DNA from 4 places in the Cobetia sp. UIB-001 genome. Region 1 is predicted to be linked to each of the others. Evidence: predicted binding sites of a transcription regulator. Region 1 holds the regulator's gene; each other region holds the start of a gene.
What was found. Region 1 encodes PhoB, which activates phosphate uptake and scavenging genes when phosphate is short. Its sites were predicted from a motif close to TGTCATANNNNTGTCANA; they were not measured.

Region 1 (6,015 bases):
CACGCTATGGGTGTTGTTCAACCAGTTCGGTGGCTGGATCGATTACTGGATGCTCAAGGTACCGGCGTGGCTGGACTGGCTCAGCTGGTTGATCTGGCCGGTGCTGGTGGTGAGTCTGTTGCTGGTGGTGTTCTTCACCTTCAGCCTGGTGACCAACCTGATCGCCGCGCCCTTCTACGGCATTCTGGCCGAGAAGGTCGAGCATCGTCTGGATGGCACCCTGATCGATGATGACCGCGGCCTGATGAAGATCGGCGTCGACTCGCTGGGGCGTGAAATGGCCAAGCTGGGCTATTTCATCCCGCGCATGATCGCGCTGTTCATCATCGGCTTCATCCCGGGCCTGAACCTGCTCTCGCCGCTGTTGTGGGGACTGTTCTCGGCCTGGAGCATGTCGATCCAGTACCTCGACTACCCGATGGACAATCATCAGGTCAGCTTCGGTGACATGAAGCAGCGCCTCAAGGCGCGCTGGTGGCCCTCACTGACCTTCGGCGCCGCGGTGTTCGTCATGACGCTGGTGCCGCTGGCCAATCTGCTGTTCATCCCGGGCGCCGTCGCCGGGGCGGTACTGATGTGGCAGAGCCACTACCGTCAGTTGCCGGCGCCGCGTCGTTGAGACAGCCCGTCGCAGAGCTGGCTTGTCGCTGAAATAGCCGCAGCGTCGTCTGATTGACCAAACGAAACGCCCCGCAGTCGCCTCCTTTCGAGGTGGCTGCGGGGCGTTCTGCGTTGGGCTGACGTCCGGGTCAGATCATCACGGAATCAGCCCATCACTGGGCTAGCGCACTGCTGGCCTGGGGAGCGCTCGCCTGACAGGCGCGCTCATCGGGGAAGTGACAGCGGAAGCGCGCACCCTCGCCGGGGTGGCTGTCGATCTCCAGATGGCCCTGATGGCGAATCAGCACATGCTTGACGATGGCAAGCCCGAGGCCGGTGCCTCCCGTGGCGGTGCTGCGGCCCTTGTCGATGCGGTAGAAGCGTTCGGTCAGGCGCGGCAGGTGGACCGGGTCGATGCCGTCCCCATCATCTTCCACCTCGACCAGCAGGCCCTGGTCATCCGCCTTCCAGCGCAGGGTGATATGACAGTCTTCGGGGGTGTAGCGTACCGCATTGAAGACCAGATTCGAGATCGCGCTGCGCAGCTCCTGCTCCTCGCCGCGCAGAGACAGGCTGGCATCGGCCTCGATGGAGAAGGTGTGGCGCCCCTGGGACAGGCCTTCGGCGTCGTCGCGGATATGGCCGAGCAGGGCACACATGTCGATGCAGCGACCATTATCGGACAGTTCGTCGTTTTCCAGGCGTGACAGGGTCAGCAGGTCCTCGACCAGGTGCTGCATGCGGTCGGTCTGGCTCCGCATCTGGCCCAGTCCACGCTGCCAGCGCGGTGGCAGGTCATCGGCGTAATCGGAGTAGGTCTCGAGATAGCCGGCCAGCACCGTCAGCGGCGTGCGCAGTTCATGGGAGACATTGGCCACGAAGTCGCGGCGCATCTCTTCAAGACGATAGAGGCGGGTGACGTCACGCAGCATGACCAGACGCTCGTTGTCACCGAACAGGGTGATGGAGATCTGCAGCGTCAGGTTGTCAGACAGCGGCGACTGGAGCGTCAGCGGCTCGCGGTAGGCCAGCCGATTGAAGTAGTCGATGAAGACGGGGTCACGCAGATAGTTGGTGATGTGCTGACCGCGGTCGTGGCTGGCCTTGAGACCGACCAGCTGCTCGGCAGCGCTGTTCCACCATTCCATGTCACCGTGGTTGTCCAGCATCACCAGGCCGTCGCGCATGGCCTCGGAGGATTCCTGGATACGGTTGAGGATGCTGCGCAGTCGCTCCTGAGCCTGACGCTGGCCCTTCTGGTAGCGGTAGAGACGATCGAGCAGGTCTCCCCAGACGCCATCGCCGGGCGGCGGCTCTTCATGGGGATTGGTGATCAGCCAGGTGTAGAGGCTCTTCAAGTGCTTGAGATGGACGAACAGATACAGCGAAAGGCCCAGCGCCAGGCCCCAGCCCAGATGGCCCAGCAGGCCACCGATCAGGCCGAAGCCACCGGCAAGGTAGCCGAGGCGCCATAGCTCGTTGGTCCAATAGCGCATGAATCCCTCAGGCCTGAGCGCTGAAGCGGTAACCGGTGCCGCGGACGGTCTGGATCAGATGCTGATGGCCTGTGCCCAGCGCCTTGCGCAGGCGACGGATGTGCACGTCCACGGTGCGCTCCTCGACATAGACGTTGCCGCCCCATACCTGATCGAGCAGCTGACTGCGCGTGTAGGCACGTTCCTGATGCGTCATGAAGAACTGCAGCAGGCGATATTCGGTCGGGCCGACATCCAGCGAGTTGCCGTGGGCGGTGACGCGGTGGCTGGCCGGGTCGAGCATCAGGCCTTCGACTTCCACCGCCTCCTCGACCCCCTTGGGAGTGGTGCGACGCAGCACGGCCTTGAGACGGGCGACCAGCTCGCGCGGCGAGAAGGGCTTGGTGATGTAGTCGTCGGCACCGGCTTCCAGGCCTTGAATCTTGTTGTCTTCCTCGCCCTTGGCGGTCAGCAGGATGATCGGCAGCTCCGAGGTGGTCTCGTCACGCTTGAGACGCCGCGCGAGCTCCAGGCCACTGGTGCCCGGCATCATCCAGTCCAGCAACAGCAGATCGGGCTTTTCATCGACGACGATGGCGTGGGCGTCCTGGGCATTGTCTGCCTCCAGCACGCGGTAATCCGCCATTTCGAGGGCAACGGCGATCATCTCGCGAATCGAGGATTCATCGTCGACAATCAGTACGGTCTTGGAGCTCATCGCTAGATCCCATGCAGCAGTCGGCGCACGCGCCAGAATGACAAGTCGATGACGATTACAACCCGCTTATATGACAACGAGATGACAACTGCCAGCATGGCAGCTTGCACGCAAGCCTGCCAGCCGCCTTGGAGGCGCGGCAGGCAGGCATGAACCGTGGGCTGGGGAGCAACAGAGGGCAGGGGTCGCTTTAAATTAAATAATACTAATGTTTATGCGGGAGTCAGCTCATCGGCCAGGTCGCCAGGGCGATACCGGCGAAGATCAGCAGACCCGTCCAATGATTGTTGAGGAACGCCTGGAAGCAGGGCGCACGCTCACGCTCACGGATCAGACGTTGCTGCCAGACGAAGGTGACGGCGGCGGCGGCCAGCCCCAGCCAGTAGAAGATGCCCAGCGTCAGGTGCAGGCCGATGCCGATCAACACCGCCAGCATGCCCAGCTGCAACAGGCCGATCATCAGCTTGTCGGCACGCCCGAACAGCACGGCGGTGGACTTGATGCCCACCTTGAGGTCGTCGTTGCGATCGACCATCGCGTAGGCGGTATCGTAGGCCACCGTCCACATCAGATTGGCCGCGAACAGCCACCAGCCGTAGGTCGGTACCTCCTCCAGCGTCGCGGCGAAGGCCATCGGAATCGCCCAGCCGAAGGCGGCGCCCAGCACCACCTGGGGCAGATGATGGAAGCGCTTCATGAACGGATAGCTGGCCGCCAGCAGCACGGCGACGATCGACAGCAGCACCGTGGTCAGGTTGGTGAAGCACACCAGCACGAAGGCGGCCGCGACCAGCCCCCCGAACAGCGTCAGCGCCTCGCGCTCCGAAATGCGACCCGAGGTCAGCGGCCGGTCTCGCGTGCGCTCGACATGCTTGTCCCAATGGCGGTCGGCGTAGTCGTTGATGACGCAGCCGGCGGCGCGCATCAGATAGACCCCGGCGATGAAGATCAGCAGGGTCGTGCGCTCGGGAATGCCATCTGCCGCCAGCCACAGTGCCCACAGGGTCGGCCACATCAGCAGCCAGGTGCCGATGGGGCGGTCCAGCCGTGTCAGGGCGAGGTAGTCGGCCAGTCTGGAAGGACGCGAAGCGGCGGAAGTGGATGACGCGGTCATCGGGGCTCCTGGGCGAGTGGTAGTGGGCAAGGGAAGAGAGAGAAACGAGGCCAGTCGGCCACAAGGCTCAGGCCAGCTGCAGCGCGTGCTGGAAGGCCGGTGTGAAGCCCTCCTGCACCAGTACCTTGAAGCGACCATGCGAGAACATCGAGCGGCGCATCCACAGGCTGGTGGTGCGGGCCAGCGGCCTGGGGCTCGAAAGCACCAGCGGGGCGCGGCTGACATCGATGGCGCTGCGGGTCAGGTCGGGCTGGCGAAACAGCCAATGGCCCAGCGAGCGCTCGCCCAGCGTCGAGAGGCGATGACCGTGGGCCAGGTCCAGCGCCGCCAGCGAGCGTGCGATCACCCATGGCGTATCGCCATGACAGAGTGCCACTTCGCGCCGCCAGACATGCCGGCGTGGGCCGATGCCCAGCAGGCGTGCCTCATCCAGCCGCGCGGGGCCGGTGTCCTGCAGCAGCAGGCGCACGCGCAGGCCCTGGATGGACTGGCCATCGCGTTCATCCTGCTGCTGCATGGCGCTGGCAAGACGCTGGGTCAGCGAGTCCGTCGAGGAGAGCCACGCCCACCAGCCGGCCGGCATGACACCTTGCAGCGCGGCAGCCGGCTGCCAATGACGGCGCACCGCCGCCGAAGCAACGGGTGCGGTGCGCGAGGGCGAAGGCCAGCGAGGCGCAGGCTTGCATAGGGTCTCGGCTGACGGATGAGGCGCCTCACAGGTGGAGGTCTGTGGCGTGAGCGCTGCGCGATGAGGCTCGCCTGCTGGGCATCGGACCACGGTGAATTCCCTGTCAGGATGACGAAATGGCGAGTCTAGCATGGCCGGGCGGCAAGGCCTCCCGCTCAGGCATGCCTGCACTGCTGGCGGGCTGGTATGCTGGGCGCATTCATCGGCGTTCATGACGGACGCTGCTGGCGCTCTTTCATCAGCGCTTCCCTCGGATCGATCTCAGGAGATGGTGCCATGCGCGACCCTCGCACCCTTGTCATCATTGGTACCGGCATGGCGGGCATTGGTCTGGCGCGCGCGCTGCGTGCGCGTGACAAGGACAGCCGGCTGATCCTCATCAGCCAGGATAGCGGCCACGATTACGCCAAGCCGATGTTGTCCACCGCCTTCGCCAAGAAGATGTCGGCCACCGACCTGTCGCGTCAGGCGCCGGTGGCGCTGGTGGACGAGCTGAATGCCGAGCTGCGTACCCGTCAACGCGTCACCGCCATCGACGGTGATGCCCGCCAGCTATGGCTGGGCGAGGAGTGTCTGGCCTATGACGAGCTGGTGCTGGCACTCGGCGCCGCGCCGCGTCGTCCCTTCCCCGTCGCCGCGGAAGTGGCCTCACGCGTGCAGAGCATCAATGACCTCGACGACTATGCGGCCTTCTGCGCGACGCTGGCGAAGGCCCGCGAGCGCGGGGAAGACGGGCACGTGGTGATTGTCGGTGCCGGACTGGTCGGCTGTGAATACGCCAATGATCTGACGGCGGCCGGCCACCGCGTCACGCTGGTCGCGCCGGAGGAAACTCCGCTGGATGGACTGTTGCCGCAAGCACTGGGGCAGCGTCTGGGTGCGGCGCTGGATGGACTCGGTGTGACGCGTCGCCAGGGCGAGATGGTCGAGACCATCGCCGCCAGCTCAGGCGAGGAGGCCGAGCGTCAGGCCGCGCCGGTCGAGGTGCGCCTGCAGAGCGGTCGTCGCCTGACGGGCTCCGTGGTTCTGCTGGCCACCGGGCTGGCGCCGCGCATTCGTCTGGCGCAGGCCGCGGGCCTGAGCGCCGGTGGTGACGGCATCCGTGTCGACCGCCACCTGGCCACCTCCCAGCCGCATATCTGGGCGCTGGGCGATTGCGCCAGTGTCGAGGGCGTCAATGCCATGTATGTCCAGCCGCTGCAGATGGCCGCGCGCACCCTGGCGGCCAACCTGTGTGGTGAGCCGAGCGTGCTCGACTGGAAGGCGTGGCCGGTGCTGGTCAAGACACCGGTCTTGCCGGTGGTGGCCTATCCGCCGCGTTCGGCCGTGGCGCGCTGGGAAATCAACGGTGAAGGCGATGACCTCGAAGCGCGTGCACTGGATATGAACGAACGCTTGATTGGATATGCGTTGACAGGCG
Region 2 (6,015 bases), 220 kb from region 1:
GGCATCCAGGCCGTGGCCGCCACCGATGGCGAGGGCACTCCGCTGGTGCTGCGCATGCATTCGCTGGTGGACGGCAAGCCCTTCCCGACCCTCTACTGGCTGTGCGATGAACGCCTCAAGATCTCGCTGTCACGCATCGAGGCCGAAGGCGTCATCAAGGGGCTGGAAGAACGCCTCAAGACCGACGAGGAACTGCTGGCGCGCTACCGTGCCAGCCATGAGGCCTATGTCGCCGAACGCTGGAGCTTCATGAGCGAGGCCGAGCGCAGCGCCATCGAGTCCCAGGGCTTCGCCGACCTGATGCGTGAACGTGGCGTCGGCGGCATCCGTGACTGGAATCAGGTGCGCTGCCTGCACACCCAGTACGCCCAGCATCTCGCCTACGCCGAGGGCAACGCCATCGGTCACTGGGTCGATGCCCATTACGACGTGCTGTCCGAGCTGCCCTGAGCCCTGGCGACGATCGACCCGATGCCGTCGGCTTGAAGGCAGAAGACGAAGAAGCCCGCCAATTGGCGGGCTTCTTGTGTCGTGACGAGCGTCAGGCCTACAGCGAGTGCGCGAAGACCAGCGCGATGCACAGCGGGCAGATCAGGCGCACGTACCACGGCCAGATCTTCCAGAACAGGCTGGACTCGATGTCCGGCGCCCCGCTCTGGATCTCCTTGAGCAGCGCATGGCGCGACATCGCCCAGCCGACCAGCAGGCACATCACCAGCGCGACCAGCGGCTGGCTGTACTGGGTGGTCAACATGATCACCAGGCCGAACAGTGCCCCGAAGTTGGCGGCGATGGTCAGGCTGATGGCCATGATGGCGGCACCGACGGCCAGGGTGGCGGCACGCCGACCCAGCCAGCCACGTTCGACCACGAAGGACACCGGCACTTCCAGCATCGAGATGGAAGAGGTGATGCCCGCCACGCTCATCAGCGCGAAGAACGCCACCATCAGGATGTCACCTGCGCCGCCCATCTGGCCGAACAGCGCCGGCAGCGTGTCGAACAGCAGGGTGTCCGAGCTCTTGAGCAGGCCATCGGCATCGAAGATCTCGACGCCCAGATGACGCGCGGCGTACATGGCCGGAATCACCAGCAGGCCGGCGAGGAAGGCGATGCCGACATCGATCAGCGTCACCAGTACGCCCAGACGCGGCAGATTCTGCTCCGGCCCCAGATAGGAGCCGTAGATCAGCATCGCGCCCACGCCGAGAGACAGCGAGAAGAACGCCTGGCCCATCGCGCTCAGCATCAGGTCGGCATCGAAGATACGGTCCCACTGCGGCGTCAGATAGACACTCAGGCCTTCATCGGCGCCCGGCAGGGTCAGCACGTAGCCGATCAACCCGACCAGCAGCATCAGCAACAGCGGCATCAGACGCGTGGACCACTTCTCGATCCCGCCGCGCACACCACCGACCACGATCGCCATCGTCAACGCGAGGAAGACCGCCGTCAGCGAGACATTGCGCGTGAAGTCGAAGGTGGTCAGCCAGCTGGCGGCGGAGCTCATGCCCAGCGCCTCGCTGACCGGCGCGGCGGTATAGCCCAGCAGCCAGCCCGCGACGATGGCGTAGAAGGCCAGAATCAGACTGGCGGTCAGCATGCCCGCCCAGCCCGCCAGCGCGCCGAAGCGCTTGGTGATGCCTCGACCGAGACTCATGCTGGTGACGATGTTGGCCTGACCATGACGGCCGATGACCAGCTCAGCCATCAAGGCCGGCCATGCCAGCAGGAAGGCCAGCACCAGATACATCACCACGAAGGCCCCGCCTCCGTTGTTGGCCGTCTGGGACGGGAAGCCCCATACGTTGCCAAGTCCTACTGCCGAACCAGCGGCGGCCATCAAGAAGCCCAGCCGACTGGCAAAGCGTCCGCGCACCTGCGCCATCTGCCTCTCCTGCCTTGTTGTTCCGCGTCCGTCGAAGACGACGTCGCGATGAGTTGGGGTGCATCCCGGTGCAAGCTCACGGGGCGCCAGCGCCCGCCAGCCGTCGCCTGCGGGGGCGGCAAGGGTAGCAGAGCAGGCCCGCGAATGCAGGCGACAACGCCGAAAGTCAGCACGTACCCGCGTTGGCCAGGGGCAATGCCGAGTTCCTCACCGGCGTCATAGCGTCGCCGCACAACTCGCGTAGGATAGGAAGGACATGACATCAAGGCACGGCAGCCAGCAGTGAGCGCCGCCGAGAAACATTCAGGAGAGCAACATGCATCGCATCTGTGTCTATCTGGGCTCCCGCGAGGGCGTCTCCCCACAGCACCGCCAACTGGCCGAAGCCCTGGGCACGGCCATCGCCGAGCGCGGCTGGGGACTGGTCTACGGAGGCGCGCGCGCCGGGCTGATGGGGGCGTTGGCAGATGCCGCGCTGGCAGCAGGCGGTGAGGTGATCGGCGTGATCCCCCAGGCACTGGTGCGCAACGAGAAGGCGCATACCGGTCTGACGCGCTTGATCGAGGTGGCGGACATGCATGAGCGCAAGGCGCAGATGGCCGCGCTGGCGGATGCCTTCGTGACCCTGCCCGGCGGGATTGGCACCCTGGAGGAGTTGTTCGAGACCTGGACCTGGCAGTATCTTCGCTTTCACGCCAAGCCGATCGCCGTCCTCGACAGTGACGGCTTCTTCGCGCCCCTGCTCGAGTTTCTGGACCGCACCGTCGAGGCGGGTTTCCTCGATGCAGACACTCGCGCGCGACTGATCAGCGAGCGCGAGATCGCGCCCCTGCTGAAGCGTCTGGCGCCCGAGACGTAAGGCCTGAGACGTAAGACCTGAGACCTGAGACCTGACAGGCTGTCGCGTCACTCCCCATCAAGCGCATGACGCCAGCGCCATGGGGAGTGACGATGCGAGCGCGCCACCTCAGTTCAGCGCCGTCTCGCCAACAGCCTCAACGGCACCCTCCGAGGCGGCCTGCTGCTGAACGGGGTTGCCGATATAGCGCGCCCGTTTGCTGGCGGTGACCTGCTCGACATCGACCATCACCAGGCCGTCGATGCAGTAACCGAAATCGGCGTCGACACTGAAATCGAGGAAGCGGGTGCCACCGGGCTCGGTGACCTCGGCGTACTGCTTGTAGAGCGTCGGCACCGTCACGCCCATCGCATCCAGCTGGGCACGCAGGCGGCGGAAATCGCCATCGGCGTCCTGACCATCGAACAGCCGCTCCGCTTCATGGGCGGCGCTGCCCGGCACGCTCTGGGCGACCGGCGCCCGTGCGCGCGCCAGCCCCTCATCATCCCCGTAATAGTGACGGTAGTAGCTGACGATCAGTGCCCTGGCGGCCTCCGGATAGCTGTTGGAGAGCGTGACCGGGCCGAACAGCCAGCGAATCTCGGGATGACAGCGCAGATAGGCGCCCAGCCCCTGCCACAGGTAATCGAGGCTGCGCCGCCCCCAGTAACGCGGCTGCACGAAGCTGCGCCCCAGCTCCAGACCGTCCTGCATGCGCTCGAACATCTCCGGCGTGAAGCGGAACAGGGTCGGGCTGTAGAGCCCCTTCTCGCCATGTGCCGCCATGATCTTGCGTACCTCACCGATGCGATAGGCACCGGCGATCTCGAGATCGGCGTCATCCCACAGCACCAGATGCCGGTAGTGGGCGTCATAGCGATCGATATCGCGCCGCTCACCGGTGCCCTCGCCGACCCGCCGGAAACTGATCTCGCGCAGTCGCCCGATCTCGCGCATCACGCTGGAACCGGGGAAGGCATCGAACAGATAGATCTTCTTGCCGTCGCGGGTCTCGCCCAGCAGTTCACAGGGCGTCAGTTCCTCACGCAGCGCCTGGCGCTCCTCGGGATGGCCGATGGCCTTCTCGGTCACGAACAGGCCACGCTTGCCGCGCCCGATGCGATACAGGTGCTTGCGCAGCAGGCGCGTCTTGGCGTTGGTATTGAGGGCATCACTGTCGAGGCGCTCCAGCGGGATCAGCTCGCCGATGCGCAGCTTGAGCTGCCGTTCGCGCTGGCGAAACATCTCATGGGCCAGCAGGGGCGTGCCGAAGCTGCGGTTGATCGATGACAGCGCATAGAAGAGCGTCGAGTTGCGCCCGCTGACATGGATAGGCAGCACCGGCGCATTGGTCTTGCGCGCGAAATGCAGGAAGCCCGACAGCCACTTGCCATCGCGTGGCCCGGTCGGGCCTGCACGCGAGACCTCGCCGGCCGGGAAGATGATCACGGCCTCTTCATTCATCAGCGCATCGCAGATCTGACCACTGCTCTTGCGATAGCCACGGCGACTGAGGTTGTCCAGCGGCAGCAGCAAGGGGGCCAGCGGCTCGACCTTCATCAAGATGTCATTGGCGACGATCTTGACGTCGCGGCGCACTTCGCCGACCAGCTTGAGCAGTGCGAGGCCATCCAGTGACCCCAGTGGATGGTTGGCGACGATGACGACACGCCCGTAGGCCGGAATGTTCTCGCGCTCCCGCGAGGACACCGAGTAGCCGAAGGAGAAGTGATCGAGCACGCGGTCAATGAAGTCGAAGCCGCGCTGGTCCGAGTTCTCGCCGAGGAAGGCATTGATCTCGCCCTCGTGCACCAGGCGCCGCAGCATGGCCAGAGCTGGCCGCCGGATCAGCGGGTGACGTTTGGCAAAGGCAGGATACTTGGCAGCGATGACGCGGGCAGTATCGATCATGCTCTCTCCTTGGCCGCACGGAGTGCGGAACGCGATGTCTGGATCATGGGGCTTGATATCACGTCAGGTTCGCGCCACTTCATGACAGATGCGTCACAGTCCCCGTACAGTGAGATGACAGTCGCCCACGTGATCCGCGGCCGATGCGCCCCGGCACGGAGATCATCCGCGTACGAACAGGCAGCGCGACTGCCACGCCAAGGAGAGAGCGAATGTTTGCGATAGCCGTCGAGAATGAATCACTGGTCTGGCAGGAAACCGAGGCCCCGCACGGGATCGCCTCGGACGAGGTGCGTATCGAGGTGGCCTGGGCCGGCGTCAACCGCGCCGACCTGATGCAGCGTGCCGGCCAATATCCGCCACCCGAAGGTGCCAGTCAGATCCTGGGACTGGAGGTCAGTGGCACCATTCGCGAGGTCGGCCGCCACGTCGAGCGCTTCAAGGTCGGTGATCCGGTCTGTGCGCTGCTGTCCGGTGGCGGCTATGCCGAGGAGGTGGTCGTCAACGCCCTGCAGGTGTTGCCGGTGCCGGAGGGCTATAGCCTGCGAGACGCCGCCGCCCTGCCGGAGATGTTCGCCACTACCTGGCTGAACCTGTTCATCGAGGGCAACCTCAAGCACAAGGAGCGCGTGCTGCTGCACGCCGGTGCCAGCGGCATCGGTACCACCGCCATCCAGCTGTGCGGGCTGTTCGGGCATCCGTGCTTCGTGACCGTCGGCAGCCAGGAGAAGCTGGAGACCTGCCTGCGCCTCGGTGCGGATGCCGGCTGGAATCGCCACGATGGCAGCTTCGTCGAGGCCGTGAACGACTGGGGCGGCGCCGACATGATTCTCGACCCGGTGGGCGGCGGCTATCTGGCCGACAATCAGCAGGTGCTGAAACAGGATGGCCGCATGGTATTGATCGGCCTGATGGGCGGGCGCATGGATGAGCTGGATCTGGGTCGCATGCTGATGAAGCGTCAGCGCCTGATCGGTTCGACCCTGCGTTCGCGCTCCCCCGATGGCAAGGGCATGGTGCTGGATGCGCTCTACGTGCATGTGTGGCCACGCCTGGCACGGGGTGAGCTGCGCCCGCATATCGACAAGAGCTGGCCGATCCAGGAAGCCGATGCCGCGCATGCCTATGTGCAGGACAACGCCAGCACCGGCAAGGTGTTGCTGGCGGTGACGGGCGCCTGAGCCTCGTCATGGCGCTGATGACATCAGCAGCATGAAAAAAGCGGCAGCCCACTGGGCTGCCGCTTTTTTGGCTTTATTGGCGCTATCTCGTGCTCGCTGCTCCGCCTGACAACATAACACCCGGCCTGACAGCAGTGTCGCTCCGCCCGCCGTAGACCCCGAGACACCTGGCAGAGGCTTACTCGCTGCGCCCGATC
Region 3 (6,015 bases), 230 kb from region 1:
ATCTTCGCTGCGCGCGATCAGGACCGCGAAGACCGCGACAGCCGCGAGCAGGCACGTCTGGATCAGTGGCAGGCGCTGATCGAACGTCTCGACAGCTGGGAGCCGGAGACGCTGGAAGACGCCGCCCTGCTCGATGACGCCCTGAAGGAAGCCGACACCCTTGGCCCGCTGCCGCGTGGCAAGCGGGGCGACGGCATGCGTCGTCGCTGGACCGGCATTCTCAAGCGTCGCGAGCAGCGTCTGGATGAACTGCACGCCCTGCAGCTGCGCGAGGAATGGCAACAATGGCGTGATCTGCTCGAACAGCACGCCGTGGCGGATGCCAGCGCGCGCAACGGTGACGTGCAGGATGTCGAGCTGCCGAACACCTCGGCCTTCGACGACAACAGCCGTCAGGCCAATGCGGCGCGCAACCAGATGCGTCAGGCCCTGCCGAGCAACTGCAGCGCCGCCAACGAGCGCCTGGCCGAGCTGCGTGTTCACCTGGCCATTCTGTTCGAGGCTCCGCTGGGCAGCGAAGATGAATCACGCCGCCTGACCGTGCAGGTCGCGCGCATCAACCAGCAGCTGGGTGAGCGCATGGAACGTGAAGAAGAGCTGGATGAGGTGCTGGATGCGCTGCTCGCCAACGGTCCGCTGGACTGGGACGCCTGGCAGACCGAACTGCCGCGCTTCGATGCGCTGTTCAATCACTGAAGTCAGTACTCTTGAGCTGGTGACGACACCGACACGCTCGCAAGACTGAAATCATGGCAACGAAAAGCCCCCGTCTCGATAGAGACGGGGGCTTTTTCATTCTCTTGCCAGAGGGGGCCGGGTGCCAACCCTGCTCTGGCTCGCGCTAGCGCAGAGCATCAGCCCATGAACTGGCCGCCATTGATATCCAGGTTGGCACCGGTGATGAAGCCGGATTTCTCGTCGGCCAGGAAGGCGACCGCACGTGCGATCTCGTCCGGCTGACCATAACGCTTGACCGGGATGGTCTCGCGGATCGATTCACGGATCTCTTCGGGGATCTTCATGATCATGTCGGTGGCGATGTAGCCCGGCGACAGGGTGTTGACGGTAATGCCCTTGGTCGCGGTTTCCTGCGCCAGCGCCATGGTCAGACCATGCATGCCCGCCTTGGCGGCCGAGTAGTTGACCTGGCCGAACTGGCCCTTGCGGCCATTGATGGAGGAGATGTTCACGATGCGGCCGTACTTGTGCTCCAGCATGTCATTGATGACGGCACGGCAGGTGTTGAAGACGCTGTCGAGGTTGCAGTTGATGACTTCGCGCCACTGCTCATAGCTCATCTTGCGCATGGAGGTATCACGCGTGATGCCGGCGCAGTTGACCAGTACCGCGATCGGGCCGAAGCGCTCGCGGATTTCATTGACGCCTGCCTGACAGGCTTCGAAGTTGTCCAGCTCGATGCCGGACAGTGCGATGTTCTCGAACCCGGCAGCGCGCTGTTCCGACAGCCACCCCTCTGCCTTTTCCTTGTTCCTGTAACCCGCAATTACCTGATACCCCTGGTTCGCCAGCTCGCGGCAGATAGCGGAACCAATGCCACCGGTACCACCGGTAACCCATGCGACGGGTGCTGTTTGTGTCATCTTATTGTGTCTCCCTAATCCTGGAACGTCCTGTGTCCTTGGCTTGGGCACAGCTTGGCGAATCTGCGGACACCCCCGCCCTGAGAAAACGAGAATGCCTGCAACAACAACAATGACCCGCGTCTCTAACAGCCTGATGACAATCGTGCACTCTGTGACGCCTGCCATCCGCCTGCGCGAGGCGCGTCACCCTCAGTATGGACAGGATGCAGCGGGAATGTATGTAGCAGATCTCTCACACAAGATGCCGATAATCGCTCAAGGTACGCAGACGGGTTGGTGACGACTCACCGGACACAAGAAGTTTGCGTCAATTACGGGATAACGGTTGACGCAGCACTGTATATCCTTATACTACGCCCCACGTTGATGCGGGGTGGAGCAGTCTGGTAGCTCGTCGGGCTCATAACCCGAAGGTCATCGGTTCAAATCCGGTCCCCGCTACCACTGACAAGTCGTTGCCTATCAAGGTAATTGCCGGTCAGACACCAACGTAATGTTGCGGGATGGAGCAGTCTGGTAGCTCGTCGGGCTCATAACCCGAAGGTCATCGGTTCAAATCCGGTTCCCGCTACCAACCTCTGATGCGTCAGAGTTGGAGCAAAGGCAGTACCCAGTGTTGCGGGGTGGAGCAGTCTGGTAGCTCGTCGGGCTCATAACCCGAAGGTCATCGGTTCAAATCCGGTCCCCGCTACCAAGAATTCGAAAGGCCTGATGCCATGCATCAGGCCTTTTTCGTATGCGTGAAATTCCTGTGCGATGATGGCGAGGAAGCCGGTTCACGGGCCTGGCTACCCCTATCCACACCAGGCCTCTTCACACTTGGCCCTTCACACTCATCACGTCAGTCCCAAGGGAGTGCCTGCATGCGCCACTGGCTGGTCAAGACCGAACCCGATGCCTTCTCGCTGGATGACCTGCGCCGCGAATCACCGGCGCTCTGGGATGGCGTGCGCAACTATCAGGCGCGCAACTTCCTGCGCGAGATGCAGCTCGGTGATGTCGTGCTCATCCAGCACTCCAGCTGCAAGGTGCCTGCGGTGGTCGGACTGGCCGTCGTCAGCGAACTCGCCCTGCCCGACCCGACGGCCAGTGACCCCGAGCACAAGGGCTTCGACCCACGTCAGGTGGCGGACATCGATGCCGACAAGCCTCCGCGCTGGGTCGCCCCGCGTCTGAGCTACCTTCGCCCGCTGCGCACCACCCTGCCCATCGCGCGCCTGAAGGCCCGGCCCGAGCTGGCGGACAGCCACCTGGTGCGCCGCGCACGCCTGTCCGTGATGCCGCTCAGCGAGAGCGAAGCCGCCTGCATCGCCAGCCTGGCCGGCGACACCCTGCTGCCGTGAACCGACGCGCCCGGGACGCTCGCGCGAGGAAGTGTCCGGCAGCGCCTTGAACTCCACTGCGACGGGCCGCATCATCAGGCCAACCGGCTCGCGCGCGAGCCTTGAATCGCAGACAGAATTTCGGGGCATGCACCATGATCATCGATCCCAATACCGGCCAGCCACTGACCGGCAATGACACCACCGCCGCCCAGCCACAAGGGGTGGTCGGCGGCGGTGCCGCCAGTGCACCGCGCCAGGCAGAAGACGCCAACACCTACATCATCGATGTGGACATGAGCAATCTTCAGCAGGTGCTGGAAGCCTCACAGCAAGTGCCGGTACTGCTGGATTGCTGGTCGCCGCAGAGCGAGCACTGCCTCGTCCTGACACCGATCCTCGAGAAGCTGGCACGTGAATATGCGGGCGGCTTCATCCTGGCCAAGCTGAACGCCGAGGAACAGCAGGACATCGCCGCTCAGCTGGGCGTGCGCTCGGTGCCGGACGTCAAGCTGGTCATCCAGGGCGGTCTGGCAGGCAACTTCACCGGCGCACGTCCGGAAGCCGAGATTCGCCAGTTCCTCGAGCAGCACAAGGTCCAGCCGGCAGCAGGGGCAGGTCCCAGCCTCGCGGAGCAGGCGGCCACTGCACTGGAAAGCGGCGACCTCGTTACCGCCAAGGCGCTGTATCAGCAGCTGTCGCAGGAATCCCCCGAGACGCCGGAATACCGCATCCACCTCGCCTCGGTGCTGGTCGCCGAAGGCAATGGTGAAGAGGCCCGTCAGCTGCTGGACTCCCTCAAGCCGGAAGACCGTGATGGTGCCCAGGCGCGTGGCGTACGTGCGCGCATCGACTTCATCGCCGAGGCTCCCTCTCCCGAAGAGGTGCAGGCGATGATCGAGCGGGACGACAGCGAAGCCCGCTACCAGCGCGCCATGCGTGACCTGGCGGATGGCCATTACGAGCTGGCGCTGGATGCCCTGATCAGCCTGGTGAAGACCGATCGCCAGTACGGCGATGATCTGGCACGCAAGACGCTGCTGCGTGTCTTCGACGCCCTCGGTGCGACCCATGAGCTGACGGTGCGCTTCCGTCGCCAACTGTTCGCTCTGATGTACTGATCTTGCTGGAGCGCTGATCGTGCTGATGCGCTGATCGTACTGCTGACCGTACTGATAAGCTGAACACGCCACGCAGACGACAAGGCCCCGCCTCCGGTAAAGGAAGCGGGGCCTTGTCATTGAGGGCCAGCCGTCGCGCCGATTCAAGGGCTAACGACGGCTCCAGCCCTTGAGAAGCGAGGGGCGAGCACGCGATTCACGCACGCTGGGCGGAAAGTCCACCTCTAGTTCCTGGCCCGCAGACATCACGGCGTCTGGCGCAGACGGGGTGGCAGATGACGCCGCGGGAGCACGGCAGCGGGAAGATGGCGGCGATGAACGCGCCAGCCGCAGGCTCCCGCCCTGACAACACCATTCACGACAGGCCGTCACGCCTGCATCCCTGCTTGCTGGCCGCCCCTGTCGCGGCGTCTCTGCCACCTCATGTCTCATCGTCGCATCTCCTGATGACAAGCCCCTCCCGATGAGCGGCCTGGCCTCAGAGTTGACGATAATGATTCTCAATTCAAGTTTGCAATGAGCGATAGCTGCCAACGAAACGCCGCAGACTGACCCAGATCAACTCCGGTGCTGTCGACTCCCCTTCCCGGCCGCTTCGCTCGACCCCGCGATCCCTTCGCCAACCTCAGCCTTTCTGCAGGCGCTCATCCATCTGCTGCAGCGCCTTCTCCAGCTGCACGCGCGTGGTGCCGTAGTTCAAGCGCACGAAGCCCGGCCAGCCGAAGTCTGCGCCATCCGACAGCGCGACATCGCATTCCTCGAGCAGGGTCTGCTGCGGAGACTCCCCGAGCCCTGCCTTGCGCATATCCAGCCAGGCCAGATAGGTGGCCTGCGGGCGCGACATGCTGACGCCGTCCCAGCGTGCCACATGGCTTTCCAGCAGATCGAGGTTGTCACGCAACACGCTCAGCAACTCCTGACGCCACGGCTCACCCTCGCGCCACGCCGCTTCGGTCGCGGCCATGCCCAGCACATTGGTATCGGGCATCAAGCCATTGGCGGCGCCGGTGAAGCGTGCACGCAGCTTGGGATCGGTGATCACCGCGCAGGCGAATGTCAGCCCGGCGGTGTTGAAGGTCTTGGAGGGCGCCCACAGGGTCACGCAGCGCGCCGCCAGTCGCTCGTTCAGGCTGGCCAGCGGAATATGGCGGGCCGTCGGGTCCACCACCAGATCAGCATGCAGCTCATCGGAGACCACCAGCAGATCGTGACGCTCGACCAGCTCCGCCAGCGCCTCGAGCTCTTCCTCGCGCCAGACGCGGCCGGTAGGATTGTGCGGGTGGCACCATAGCAGCAGCTCGGTCTCGGGCGTGATGGCCGCTTCCAGGGCCTCCAGATCCAGACGCCAGGGGCCGCCTTGCGTCTCGGGCTCTGCCAGCGGTGCCATCTGCGCCAGTCGCCCGGTCTTCTGGGCCACCTTGAGGAATGGCGGGTAGATCGGGGTCGTCGTGACCACACCCGCGCCGGGTGAGGTCAATGCCAGACTGGCCAGGTGCAAGGCCGGCACCACGCCCGGCAGCCAGACGATGGCGTCACGCGGCACCTCCCAGCCATAATGCTCGCGACTCCAGTCACACAGGCTGTCATCGAGGCCCTCCGACGGCTTGGCATAGCCGTAGACCGGGTGCGCCACTCGCTCGGCCAGCGCTCGCGTCACGGCGGGCGGGGCGCTGAAGTCCATGTCGGCGATCCAGAGGGGCATGACGTCCGAGGCGTAGCGATCCCACTTCTGGGAAGGATACTGGCGTCGATCGAGCGGGGTGATGAAATCGAATGGCAAGATGGAGTCTCCCTGTGGCGGGCAAATTTGGCAGGCAACGCGAGCAGTGCTCTCGACTCACGCCGCCCGAGGGCGGCGAGAAGAATACCTGTGGACCAACTACAGCATAAGGCTTTGTGCATGTCTGAAGACACCTTTTACCCACAGGCCCAGCGCGGGCTGCCCGGTCTGTTGCGTGCCTGGCTGAC
Region 4 (6,015 bases), 1.6 Mb from region 1:
TGCCAAGACAAGCGAGCACCTCTGGCCGGGGCTCAGGACGGCCTGGCGGCACTTGAGCTGGCGGAAGCCGCGCTCATTTCCTGGCACGAGGGACGCCGCGTGCTGCTCAGCGAGATTCGGTGAGCTTTTGGCACCTTGATGACCGATCAGGTGAGGCCGTACCCACAGCATGCAAAAGCCCGCCTCTGGACATTCCAGAGGCGGGCTTTTGCGTTCATGGCGTCACATCACGCCAGGAGCTTCATACCAGCTCGCGCTTTTCTTCCCGTGCGATGCGGCGATCACGTGCGACCGCGCGGCAGATGACGATCAATACCGCCAGGGTGAGCACTGGCCATACCAGTACGTAGGTGGCAAATAGCAATGTCATGAGGTTGTCTCCCTGTTCTGTCTCGGACGTTATCCAGAGTCATGCGCCGGTGGAGGCGGCAGGCTGAGTCTGGATCGGTGTTGTCGTATCACGATCGCCTGAGTCGAGTGCTTCGTCATAGTTGCCGACACGTGCGGTGATGGTGTCGAAGTCGAAGCGTTCCTGGCGGCTGGCGAGGCTCATGACCACACACACTAGGGTGCTGGTGCCGTAAGCGGTCAGCGATGCGAGCAGGACGGTGTAGTCGCGCAGGAAGTCAGTCGCGAAGATCAGCATGGCGATCATGGCCGCGATTCCAGCAAGGATGCCGAGAATGCGCCCTAGGAAGCCGAATACCATCAGTCCGATGATCACGCCGCCGCCGATGCTGGCGAGCAGCTCGAAGAACAGGCCGCTCATGCCCGTCAGCGGCACCAGTTCAAAGCGTGCCAGGCAGAACATCACCATCGCGACGATGACCGACGTGGTGAAGGCGGTATTGGTCACCCGGTTCCAGAAGCAGCTGGCGATGACCGGGAAGACGATCGCGCCCCACAGAGCCCCGACGAAGACCAGCATCACCAGGATATCCAGTGAGAAGCTGGCGAAGACGATGCCCAGCACCGTGGCGATGATCATGGTCAAGCGGCCGATGAAGAGCATGCGCTTCGGGTCTGGCTTGCCGCGGGCGATATTCTTGCCATAGACATCGGCCATGATGATGGCGGACAGCGCGGAAAGGTCGGAATCCGCGGTGGAGGACAGCGAGCCGATCACCAGGATGAAGAACAGCGCGATGAAGAACGGCGGGAGATACTCGGACACCATCTGCGGGATGAGGTTGTTCATGTCGCCGTTGAGCGGCTCCACCCCGAGTGTCAGTGCCATCAGGCCAATCATGCCCAGGCCGATGACGATGGCGCCATAGCCCAGCGTCGCGGTGAGGAAGGTCGGCTTGATGTGGTCTTCGTTGACGGCGAACAGGCGCTGGGAAATGGTCTGGTTACCGATCGCATAGGCCAGTACCGCTACGAAGAAGGGCGCCCCCTGGTTCAGGATGGCATCCGTCGAGAAGAAGTCGGCCTGCTCGGGCGTCAGGTTATCCAGGCCTGCGACCAGCTCTGTCGGGCCACCCATCGCAAAGAACACCGCCGGAATGATCACGATGGCGATCGCCATCAGGGCAACCAGTTGCGCGAAGTCGGTCAGTACCGAGGCGCGGAAGCCCGACCACAGGGTATAGAACAGCACCCCCACGCCCGCCATGATCACGCCCGCCTGGAAGGACAGCGGCGAGAGCACGGAGACGAGCGCCCCGGCGGCGGTGAAGTTGACCATCAGGCTGATCACGCTACCCAGCAGGTTGGAGAGCGCCAGAATCAGCTGACTGGAGGAGCCGTGGCGCGCATGGATCAGCTCGCCCAGTGTATGCGCATTGGGCGCCAGCTTGCGGAAGCGGCGGCCGAAGGGGTAGATGAACAGAATCATCAGTGCGCCCCACAGGCCATAGTGGATCGGCCCTGAGACACCATAGGTATAGCCGGAGGTGGCGGCAGCATAGAAGGAGGCCGCCCAGATCCAGGTAGCCGTCATGCTCGCCGCGCCCATGCCGAAGCCAACGCGATGGTTGGAGACCATGAAGGCATCGGCATCTTCATTTTTCTTGCGGATCCCCAGCGTCATCAGATAGGTGCCGCCATAGAAGGCAAGCAGCAGCAGTACGACAGTCAGGGTAGAGAATTGATATAGCGATTCGTTGTTCAAGAACTGGCCCTCGGTAGGGAAACAGGGCGCTACGCAACGCAGTCGCCCGAGGGCAAACGGTTGTCGATAGCGACGAGTAAGGAGGGGAAGGTTCTTAGCCGTGGACGTAGTTCTGCGTCATTTGCTCAAGCAAATGGCATCCAGCGCAGCACATGAGCCGCGTCATCAATAATCGGCAATCTCGGTCAATGAAGACGGAGTTGGTGGCACTTCCCGGTCAGTCGGGAACTTGGGGGAGGGCGGCGTGGCATGCATCTGCCTTCATCGGAATAATGATATCGCATACGCGTCCTTGTGATCGGTTAAGCCTTGCAAGAGCGCTGATGCGAGTTGTTGGTCAGCCCCAAGCTTGGCGAAACGGTGTTTTTTATTTTCTCTCATTATCAAATTCGCTGGCAACGATAAATTATTCGCATGTCAATGTCCATACACTGGCGGGGGAAGCTTGCCTCTCATTCACGTCAACGATGGTTGAACGAGCGGGGGCGACGATGTTCAGTTGCGTGACACGTGTCAGAGCAGAATGGAAAACATGACTTGTTATATAAATAATATTACTCGGCATGACTTGTATTTAACGGCGTTGGCATCGCCATTCGAGGTGATGCCCTTGAACGATACTGACCCGGCGCCATTGCATGAGGCGAACCCCAGGCACGTGCAGCCGGAAGATGAGGTATTCAGTATCTTCTTCATCTTCAAGATCAAGGAAGAATATCGCGCTCGGTTGCTGCAACAATTCACCACGCATGTGACGAAGACGCGCAGTGAGGAGCCGGGCAATCTCGTGTTTGATCTGTATACCATCGACGGGCAGGACGACACGCTGGTGATATACGAGCACTGGCGCACGGAATCAGACCTGTGGGACATTCACTTCCAGCAGCCCTATGCCATCGAGACAGGCAAGCTGTTGGAGCAGGCCATGGTCGGGGATATGAAGCAGTACCTGAATATCGTCAGCGAGTTCTGAGTTCTCCCGCCGGTCATTCGTTTCCTGTTTGCCCATGCGATGCGCAGCCCTTAGAGGCTGCGCATTGTGCGTTCACCCCCCTTGAACATCCGCGTGCCATCCCACCGCCATCCACGCCTGTGAGCTCAACCAGGCAGCTGTCATCAAATCCTGCAGCGCCAGCGGCACATAAGCTGGCAGGCCAGTGCGAGTCACGCGAATGTGATAGTTTCTGGAGCACCCAGCCGTTTGGCGGCGCAGAGTCCCGGGCGTTTTCTTCGCCGGCAGGGCAAGCGGCGCCGTGCTATTACCCGGTAGTGGCAACCCTCTTCATCTTTTGTCAGGACTCCCCGTCATGAGTGATGCGTATTACCTCCACCTTACCGATCGCCTGCGCGAACAGCTGAAGGACCCTGATGCCTTTGAAGAGGGGCGATTGCCTTCTGAACGCGTGCTGGCCGAGCGCTTTGATACCACGCGCGTGACGTTGCGTCAGGCGTTGGGGCAGCTGGAGGGAGAAGGGCGCATTCATCGCAGCAATCGGCGTGGCTGGTTCGTGTCGCCGCCGCGGCTGGATTACGACCCCACGCGTGACTCCGGCTTCAATGACTATGTGACGGCGCAGGGGCGGCGGCCACGCACGGAAGTGCTGCTGACCGATGTTCAGGCCTACCCACCGGCTGCGCAAGCGCTGGGCCTGGCGGCCCAGACACCGCTCTATCATATTCGCCGCCGGCGTTTCGTGGATGAGCGCGCTGTGCTCAGCGAGTCGATGTGGGTGGTGCCCGAGCGCGCGCCGGGACTGCTCGAGGAGGGCCAGTTCGGGGTGTCACTGTGGGCGGAGCTGCGCGGGCGCTACGGCCTGACGCTGGCCCACCGTGAGCTGCGCTTCTACTCCGAGTCGCTGGGGGAGCAGGCCGCCCGGGAGCTGGGGGTCGCCATGGGCAGCCCCGGTCTGACCGTACGTCGCGCTACCTTCGATGAGCAGCATCGTCCCATCGGCTATGACGAAGAGCGCTGGCTGCACAATGCGCTGTGCATCACCGTCACGCTCAAGAACAAGCCCTGAACCCGCGCTGCAGGGACACTATATGAGGTAACACTGTTTCACTGGGCCTTCAACTGACTGTCATGGGGGTGTCATTCGGCACGCCCATACTCTTGGTATATACCAGATGGCGAGAGCCATTCATTCCAAGCGTTGGAGAGTCCCGATGTCCTTCTTGACCCGTTCCTTCCTCACCCGTTCCTTGCTGGCCAGTGCCGTTGGTCTGGTCGTTTCCCTCAATGCCCAGGCGGCCACCGAGCTCACCGTCTATACCGCGGTGGAGTCCGATGATCTGCAGAAATATGCCGAGCGCTTCCAGCAGGCGCATCCGGATATCGACATCAAATGGGTGCGCGACTCCACGGGCGTGATCACCGCACGATTGCTGGCCGAGAAGGACAACCCGCAGGCGGATGTGGTGTGGGGCCTGGCCGCGACCAGCCTGCTGGTGCTCGAGAAGGAAGGCATGCTGTCGCGTTATGCCCCCAAGGGAGTCGAGGCGCTGGATACCAAGTTCGTCGACCCCGCCTACCGTGATGGCCAGGACCCGTCCTGGGTCGGGATGGACGCCTGGGTCGCCTCGCTCTGCTACAACACCGTCGAAGGTGAGCGACTGGGAGTGCCCAAGCCGACGTCCTGGGAAGACCTCACGCGTCCAGAGTTCAAGGGCCACGTGATCATGCCCAACCCGAGTTCTTCCGGTACCGGCTATCTGGATGTCGCCAGCTGGTTGCAGCTGTGGGGTGACGACGGCGGCTGGGAGTACATGGACCGCCTGCACGACAATATTGCCCGCTACACCCACTCAGGCTCCGCGCCCTGCAACCTGGCCGGTTCCGGCGAGGCCGTGGTCGGTGTGTCCTTCGCCTTCCGAGGCGCGCGCCTCAAGGCACAGGGCGCACCGGTGGATCTGGTCTTCCCCGAGGAAGGGCTGGGCTGGGACATGGAAGCCGCGGCGATCATGAAGGGCACCGACAAGCGTGAGGCGGCGCAGACACTGATGGATTGGGCAGTGTCCAAACCGGCCAATGAACTCTACAACGAAGGCTATGCGGTCGTGGCCTATCCGGGGGTGGCCAAGACGATCGAGCATTATCCGGCCGATATCACCGAGATGATGATCGAGGCTGACTTTGCCAAGGCGGCCAACCAGCGGGATGCAGTGCTCGCCGAATGGCAGCGCCGTTACGACGGCAAGTCCGACAGTCAGTAAGTCACGCCCAGCCACCTTCGTCATTGCCCCGGCGCCTTGCGCCGGGGTCGGGAGTTTCTCGCATGTCTCTTGTGACCGCACCCCCGCGTCATCACGCCTCGCGTCAAGCGCCGCCAGCGACTGCCGGCGCCTCGCCTCGCGCGGTCTCCGCCCCTGCAGCCCGGGCGCCTGCGCGTAACGAAGCGCCTCAGGCACTCACCACGCGTTCTACGTCGTCAGACAGCATTCACCTCAAGATCAGCGGCCTCACCAAGCGCTATGGCCAGTTCACGGCCCTGAGCGAGATCGACCTCGCGATCCGCGAAGGCGAGTTCGTGTGCTTCCTCGGCCCCTCCGGCTGTGGCAAGACCACCTTGCTGCGCGCCATCGCCGGGCTTGCGCCGCAGAGCGAAGGCACCATCCACCAGCGCGGCCAGGACATCTCGCGTCTGCCGCCCCAGGCGCGCGACTTCGGCATCGTCTTCCAGTCCTATGCGCTGTTCCCCAATCTCACCGTGTTCGACAACGTGGCCTATGGGTTGCGCAATCGGCGCGATGCGCGTGACGCGATGCGCCGGCGCGTGACGGAGCTGCTCACCCTGGTGGACCTGGCCGGCAGTGAAGGCAAGTATCCGGCGGCCCTGTCCGGGGGCCAGCAGCAACGCGTGGCACTGGCGCGGGCGCTGGCGACCGAGCCGGGGCTGCTGTTG

Region 2: the regulator PhoB is predicted to act here: its motif matches at 4,718-4,735, upstream of HA399_RS16060 (GNAT family N-acyltransferase).
Region 3: the regulator PhoB is predicted to act here: its motif matches at 1,726-1,743, upstream of phbB (acetoacetyl-CoA reductase).
Region 4: the regulator PhoB is predicted to act here: its motif matches at 4,193-4,210, upstream of HA399_RS06665 (putative 2-aminoethylphosphonate ABC transporter substrate-binding protein).

The regions. Positions count from the first base shown of each region.
Region 1 is NZ_CP058244.1:4,103,085-4,109,099, reverse strand. It holds gene cysZ (sulfate transporter CysZ) at 1-619, shown strand, start outside; gene phoR (phosphate regulon sensor histidine kinase PhoR) at 774-2,096, opposite strand; gene phoB (phosphate regulon transcriptional regulator PhoB) at 2,104-2,793, opposite strand; gene ubiA (4-hydroxybenzoate octaprenyltransferase) at 3,017-3,907, opposite strand; gene HA399_RS17020 (chorismate lyase) at 3,975-4,532, opposite strand; gene HA399_RS17015 (NAD(P)/FAD-dependent oxidoreductase) at 4,872-6,015, shown strand, end outside.
Region 2 is NZ_CP058244.1:3,884,532-3,890,546, forward strand. It holds gene HA399_RS16045 (DUF501 domain-containing protein) at 1-450, shown strand, start outside; gene HA399_RS16050 (sodium-dependent transporter) at 548-1,888, opposite strand; gene HA399_RS16055 (TIGR00730 family Rossman fold protein) at 2,205-2,747, shown strand; gene HA399_RS16060 (GNAT family N-acyltransferase) at 2,856-4,637, opposite strand; gene HA399_RS16065 (NAD(P)H-quinone oxidoreductase) at 4,850-5,818, shown strand; gene HA399_RS16070 (hypothetical protein) at 5,997-6,015, opposite strand, start outside.
Region 3 is NZ_CP058244.1:3,871,976-3,877,990, forward strand. It holds gene HA399_RS15965 (DUF349 domain-containing protein) at 1-696, shown strand, start outside; gene phbB (acetoacetyl-CoA reductase) at 855-1,601, opposite strand; tRNA gene HA399_RS15975 (tRNA-Met) at 1,972-2,048, shown strand; tRNA gene HA399_RS15980 (tRNA-Met) at 2,102-2,178, shown strand; tRNA gene HA399_RS15985 (tRNA-Met) at 2,222-2,298, shown strand; gene HA399_RS15990 (EVE domain-containing protein) at 2,468-2,947, shown strand; gene HA399_RS15995 (tetratricopeptide repeat protein) at 3,082-4,047, shown strand; gene HA399_RS16000 (MalY/PatB family protein) at 4,673-5,827, opposite strand; gene HA399_RS16005 (hypothetical protein) at 5,948-6,015, shown strand, end outside.
Region 4 is NZ_CP058244.1:1,574,101-1,580,115, forward strand. It holds gene iolG (inositol 2-dehydrogenase) at 1-123, shown strand, start outside; gene HA399_RS06645 (putative transporter small subunit) at 242-370, opposite strand; gene HA399_RS06650 (sodium:solute symporter family protein) at 410-2,113, opposite strand; gene HA399_RS06655 (putative quinol monooxygenase) at 2,724-3,086, shown strand; gene HA399_RS06660 (UTRA domain-containing protein) at 3,421-4,134, shown strand; gene HA399_RS06665 (putative 2-aminoethylphosphonate ABC transporter substrate-binding protein) at 4,280-5,326, shown strand; gene HA399_RS06670 (putative 2-aminoethylphosphonate ABC transporter ATP-binding protein) at 5,389-6,015, shown strand, end outside.